Linked DNA regions of Lacibacter sp. H407. The protein of the gene in region 1 interacts with the protein of each later gene in a pairwise test. Links are inferred from orthologs where the notes say so. Each region holds a gene or a part of one and is shown in the gene's direction. Other genes may lie near its edges.

Region 1 (3,531 bases):
TTTGCACACCGCCTGAAGTTGTTTGAATATACGACTCCTAAATACACTACAATATCAGAAGAATATCGTGGAGCCTTGTTCTACCAAATAAAGCCAAACGGCGAAATTGGCTGGATCGATCTTACTTATCAGGAAAGCAAGAATTACGAAGGCTATACGAGAGTAGGTGGATTTATAACTCTTCTTCATAACAATAATTTCGTGCTTGGATATAATAACCGAATAAAAGGAAAAAGGGGACTTGAATATAGGGTGTACGATTACGATGGTAAGATGACTACCAAGTTCATCCCCTATGATAAAAAATTTGACAACCATAGTCTGATCTCATCAACTTATATCCAAAAAGAGGATAAACACTACTTACTGCTTGCTGATTTAAATGTTATGAGGCTTGTTAAAGAGTTTATACCAATGAAAATAATATTCTGATAATTTAAAGAATAACTCAAATTTCTGTATTCATTTTTTTCAAACAATACAAAAGCTGCACATTTTCTATTCAAAAAAATAGCGCCTCGGTTCGGTTTTTAAAAACCGAACCGAGGCGCTAAAGTTCCACTGATTTTCATCTACTCATCACTCAACTTTTTTCATTAATTGCCCCTCCTGCCGCACTCTTTTCTTGCATTTATCAATCATTTTATAATATTGTGCTGCCGATGTCCCTTAAAAAGCCGGCTTGTGGAACCAACTTATGGCTAAGAATTTATTGATAGTAGAGAGCCCTGCCAAAGCAAAAACGATTGAAAAGATCCTCGGAAAAGACTTCGAGGTGAAGAGTTGCTATGGCCATATCCGTGACCTCGAAAAGGATGAAATGGGTATTGATGTCAACAATAATTTCGAACCCCGTTATATTGTGCCCGATGAAAAGGAACGGGTGGTAAAAGACCTAAAAGCACTGGCAAAAAAAAGTGATGAAGTATGGCTGGCAACGGATGAGGACCGTGAAGGTGAAGCCATCAGCTGGCATTTGTGTGAGGTGCTGGGCCTCGATCCTTACAAAACAAAGCGCATTGTTTTTCATGAAATTACCAAGCCTGCCATCCAGAAAGCAGTGCAAAATCCACGGACCGTTAACATGGATCTTGTGCATGCGCAGCAGGCCCGCAGAATTTTGGATCGGATTGTTGGTTTCGAACTCAGTCCGGTGCTGTGGCGCAAAATGAGCATGCGGAACAACCTCAGCGCAGGCCGTGTACAAAGTGTGGCCGTTCGCTTAATTGCCGAACGTGAACGTGAGATCAATGCATTTACTGCTACTTCTTCCTTCAAAATAGAAGCATTGTTTACTGCCAAAGATTTGAGCGACCGCAATGTGACGTTCAAGGCCGAAGCAAAGAAGCAAAACACGGCAGATGATGCGGAAAAGTTTTTGAACAGTTGCAAGGGTGCTACATATAAAGTAAAAGATATCCAAGTACGTCCCGGTAAAAAATCACCGGCACCTCCTTTCACCACTTCAACCTTACAACAGGAAGCCAGCAGAAAACTTGGCTACTCAGTAAGCCGCACTATGCAGCTTGCACAAAAGTTGTATGAAAGTGGTAAGATCACTTACATGCGTACCGATAGTGTGAGCTTGAGTGATACGGCTCTTGGTGATCTCACACGTACCATAAAAGGTATGTATGGCGACAAGTATCATCAGTTCCGCAAGTTCAAAAACAAAAATGAAAGTGCACAAGAGGCGCATGAAGCCATCCGCCCCACTTACATGGAAAATACAACGGTTGAGGATCAAGATCTACGTCGTTTGTATGAACTCATCTGGAAACGTACCATGGCATCGCAAATGGCTGATGCGGAATTGGAACGTACCACTGCTCTCATTTCTATTTCAAGTAACAATGAAGAATTAAAAGCCGAAGGTGAAGTGTTGAAGTTTGATGGCTTTTTAAAAGTATATCGTGAAGACAAAGATGATGATGATATCAACGAAGATGAAACACAGGAAGGCATGTTGCCACCGTTGGCAGTTGGTCAACAACTACCGCTAAATGAAATGAATGCAACGGAACGTTTCACCCGTCCTGCGCCAAGATATACGGAAGCATCGCTGGTAAAAAAACTGGAAGAGTTGGGTATTGGTCGCCCGTCTACATACGCTCCTACTATTTCAACTGTTTTGAAAAGAGGTTATGTGGAGAAACGTGACAAAGAAGGTGTACGCCGTGATTTCCGTGTGTTACAATTGAAGAACGATGCTGTGAGCAAAAGCATGGAACAGGAAAACACCGGTGCAGAAAAATCGAAACTCTTCCCTACTGATCTTGGTTTGGTGGTAACGGATTTTCTGAAACAGCATTTCGAAAGCATCATGGATTATGGCTTCACTGCACATATTGAAGGTGAGTTTGATGATGTGGCCGAAGGAAAGTTGAAATGGAACACAATGCTGGAGGAATTCTACAGTCCGTTTAAACGTGATGTAGATAACACCATTGAAAATGCTGAACGTATTAAAGGGGAACGTGAATTAGGGATTGATGCTGAAAGCGGTAAAAAGATCGTTGCACGCATGGGACGCTTTGGACCGATGGTGCAGATAGGTGATGTGAGTGATGAAGAAAAACCACGTTTTGCTGCGTTGCGTAAAAATCAAAGTATTGAGACCATCTCCTACGAAGAAGCAATGGATCTGTTCAAACTTCCATTGACGCTGGGTGAATTTGAAGGTGAAGAAGTGAGTGTGAATGTGGGTCGCTTTGGACCGTATGTAAAATTTGGTGAGCAGTTTATTTCTATTCCACGTGGTGAGGAACCATTGGAAATAACAATGGACAGAGCAATAGAACTCATCAAAGAAAAACAAACAGCCGATGCACCTGTTGCCATGTTTGAAAACAAACCGGTAACGAAAGGCAAAGGGCGTTTTGGTCCGTTCATTAAATGGGATGGTTTGTTTATCAATGTACCCAAGCGCTATGATTTCGAAAATCTTTCTGCGAACGACATCAATGAACTGATCGAAGCAAAAGTGGAGAAAGAAGCCAATCGTTTTATTGTGCGCTGGCCCGATGAAAATATTGCAGTTGAGAACGGTCGTTGGGGACCTTTCATCCGCTTTGGTAAAAAGATGCTGAAGATCGATAAAAAGAAAGACGGCGAAAAATATACCACAGAAGAAGTGGCAAAAATGCCGGTGGAAGAGATTAAGAAAATGATCGAAGCACAGATGCCGGGAGCTTTCTCAAAACAAATAAAAGCGGCTGCAAAAAAAGCAGCTACGAAAAAGAAAGCGGCTACGAAGAAGGCTGCCAATAAGAAAGCAGCGCCAAAGAAGGCTGCGAAGAAGAAATAATCGAAAGTCCCGTTAAACGGGACTTTTTTTTTGTAAATTCAACTATGGAAAAGAAAAACATTGAACAACTGAAACAAAAGATTTACGACCAGGTTGCTCAACTACAGGATGAAGTTGCTTTGCAGTTACTCGAAGAAGCAACAGAAGCCTACCTCTCTCCTAATCAGAAAGATATTATTGATGAATTATCTCCTGCGCAGATCGTAAGATTAAATGAAGCAAAA
Region 2 (3,084 bases), 950 kb from region 1 along the record:
GTTCGGTACTATCAATTGCCGACGGATGCTGAAACTGTTCCTGCCTTATTAAATGCATTGTATCAACTCAACATTAATAGTGTACTTGTGGAAGGTGGTGCACAACTGCTAAAAAGTTTTATTGCAGCCGGTTTGTGGGATGAAGCAAGAATCATTACCAACGAACAACTAACTGTTGTTGATGGATTAGCTGCACCACAATTGACCAACGCTGTACAAACCGGTGAACAACTCATCGGAATAGATCGAATTGTGTACTCCAGAAACTCATCATTCATTACTCATCACTCATTGTAATATGCTTTTATTGTTGCTTGGAAGTATTGTATTCAGCTCATGGTTAACGTTATCGTTTAAACTACTTGAAAAGCTTGGCATTAATACCTTCCAGGCAATAGTTTTCAATTATATCACTTGTGTTATTACAGGCTCATTTGTAAACGGCGCATTCCCCATCAACAAAGAAGTAATTGGGGAAGAGTGGTTTCCATGGGCAATGGTCATGGGAACCATCTTTATTTCGTTGTTCAACGTCATTGCAAAAACAGCACAAACAATGGGTGTGGCTGTTGCATCAGTCGGGAATAAATTATCGTTGGTAATACCTTTTCTCTTTTCCATTTACCTGTATAACGAAGATGCCACAATTTTTAAAATAGTTGGGGTAATTGCAGCACTGATTGCAGTTGTGCTTACCTGCTGGCCCGGACCCGGACATGTTGAACCTTCGGGTAAAGTAGTAAAGACAGCTTATTTTCTGTTACCTGTTGTTTTGTTTGTCGCCAGTGGTTTGCTTGATACCATGATCAAGTATGTTGAAACAACTTATATCAACGACACAAATCAAAATGCTTATCTCATCAGTGCATTTGCCGCTGCTGCATCTATTGGTATCATCAGTTTGGTATTCCTGTTTGCAACCGGACGATTAAAGTTTGAACCAAAAGCTGTTGTTGCAGGTATCGTAATTGGTGTGCCGAATTACTTTTCCATCTGGTGTCTTATGGGTGTGCTGAAAGCCTATGCGGGCAATAGCTCAGCCATCATCCCGATCAATAATATGGGAATCGTTTTATTCAGCACAGTGGCAGCATTCCTGATGTTCAGAGAAAAATTGACAAAGCTTAACTGGATCGGAATAATCATATCAATCGCTGCCATTGCACTGATCGCTTACGGTTAGTTTTTTACTCACTATTCACCATTGACCATTCACAACATTAAATGAACGAAGAATTTTATTATACCATTGCCCAACCTGTTGTAGCTGAGTTTAAAGACCGGGGTAGTCGTTTTCTGGCCTATGCTTACCCGTTAATTTCTGTTGATGATTTTAAAACAAAGATGAAATTATTGAAAGAAGAACATCCAAAAGCAGTGCATCATTGTTTTGCTTATCGTTTGGGTGTTGACGGAAATACATTTCGTGTGAGTGATGATGGTGAACCATCGGGAAGTGCAGGTAGACCTATTCTTGGACAGATCGATAGCAAGCAACTTTGCAATGTACTGGTAGTAGTGGTGCGATACTTTGGTGGCACATTATTAGGCGTGCCAGGTTTGATCAATGCGTACAAAACTGTTACATCACTCGCTCTGCAAACAACGCCCATCATTCAAAAACAAATCGAAGTGAATTATCAATTACATTTTGATTATACACGTATGAATGATGTGATGATGATCGTAAAACAATACAACTGTACTGTGGTAAAACAAGAAACGAATTTGTTTTGTGATGTTGAGATCAGTATTCCCAAGAACAGGTTAGAAGAAGTGTTGTTTAAGTTAGGGGAGATGCATACGGTTGAAGTAAGAAAGTTGTAAGTGTTAAGTCCTAGGTTCTAAGTTAATGAAGCTAGTGCCTTTTAACTCCGTACTTCGTACATCAAATCTCGTACATGCTTCAAGCTTTCCCCGTCATCTTATACACCAGCAACCCCACCACTTCTTTCAAATAATTATCCCATCCCTGGAATGCATGATGCGATGGTGTAACAGATTCCCAGAATAACTGTGGATTATTGATCGATGTAAAGTTGCATGGATAAGCAACCGTATTCAACCCGACTTTAGTAAACACCTGTTGTGAACGTTTCATATGCATGGCTGATGTAATAAGCAGGTAAGGTCCTTTCAGTTGTAATGAATCAAGCAGTTTTTTTGAATACAATGCATTCTCATAAGTATTACGGCTTTGGTTCTCACTAAGGATATCATCTTTGGCAACACCCATTTTCAGTAATTCATCTTTTACAAAGTCGGCCTCTTTGTATTGCTGGCGTAATACACTACCACTGCCGCCGCTGATAAGTATTTTTTTGATGTGGCCTAGTTTGTATAAACGAATGGCCTGTATATACCTGTCGCTTGCACTGCCATAAAAACCCTGCTTGCTTTTAAATTCAAACGAAACAAAACCTGCCAGCAAAATTCCTGCCTGGTATTGTTCTCCGCTGGTCATTACTTTTTGTTTTGCCTGCCAGTTCAACGAAAGCTTGTGAATAATGTATGGATTTGAAAATAACAGAAACCAACTGATACAAAAAATGACCCGGCGGCGTTTCCGCTGCTGATCTTTCGTAAAAAAACTGATCAGTGCAAAAATAAGCAGCCAGTTAAAGGGCGACAGTAAAAAAGAGAGGAGCTTCGATAACAGAAAAAACATGGCGTGAAGATAAAAATTTCTGCTTCCCGTAAAACTTCTTTCCGCAAAAAATGCCTTTAGCAGGGATTTTGCAGCAGATCGTTAAAATGATCTTCTATGAAACAATTACTCGTCTCAATGCTGCTGCTCGTAACCTCTGTTGCTGTTTCGGCTCAATTAAAAGTGAAGCCCGATTGTGGCGTGTTAACCGTTGATGTATTCAAAGGCTGGATCAATGAAGCCAAACCAAATATCGATCCGGAACAAATAAAAGTGAAGCTGCCCTGTTTTACTTCGTTCGAAAAAGAAGGGCCTTCTTCTACCTGCGGCGGTGGTGTATATTATGATAATAAAGGGATCCGCTTTTATACGCAGCGTGATTATATTGTGATCAGCAGTACATTCAAAGGCAAATTCACAGCCCCGGTATTAGGTGC

Evidence for each region.
Region 2: the proteins of topA (region 1) and WG989_RS14420 interact in binary tests that used the Escherichia coli proteins (3 or more experiments, as listed by UniProt). The link is inferred for Lacibacter sp. H407 from one-to-one orthologs.

Annotation. Positions count from the first base shown.
Region 1 is NZ_JBBKTU010000001.1:4,250,261-4,253,791, forward strand. Bases 309-3,507 are described here. They hold topA (type I DNA topoisomerase), read left to right. Parts: upstream 309-697; coding sequence 698-3,307; downstream 3,308-3,507. Other genes in these bases: WG989_RS18230 (hypothetical protein), read left to right, coding at 309-432; WG989_RS18240 (hypothetical protein), read left to right, coding at 3,352-3,507. Outside these bases: more of WG989_RS18230, read left to right, coding at 1-308; more of WG989_RS18240, read left to right, coding at 3,508-3,531. UniProt on the Escherichia coli protein: Releases the supercoiling and torsional tension of DNA, which is introduced during the DNA replication and transcription, by transiently cleaving and rejoining one strand of the DNA duplex.
Region 2 is NZ_JBBKTU010000001.1:3,300,371-3,303,454, forward strand. Bases 274-3,025 are described here. They hold WG989_RS14420 (IMPACT family protein), read left to right. Parts: upstream 274-1,224; coding sequence 1,225-1,827; downstream 1,828-3,025. Other genes in these bases: ribD (bifunctional diaminohydroxyphosphoribosylaminopyrimidine deaminase/5-amino-6-(5-phosphoribosylamino)uracil reductase RibD), read left to right, coding at 274-297; WG989_RS14415 (hypothetical protein), read left to right, coding at 299-1,183; WG989_RS14425 (YdcF family protein), read right to left, coding at 1,907-2,668; WG989_RS14430 (hypothetical protein), read left to right, coding at 2,765-3,025. In the rest of the region: more of ribD, read left to right, coding at 1-273; more of WG989_RS14430, read left to right, coding at 3,026-3,084.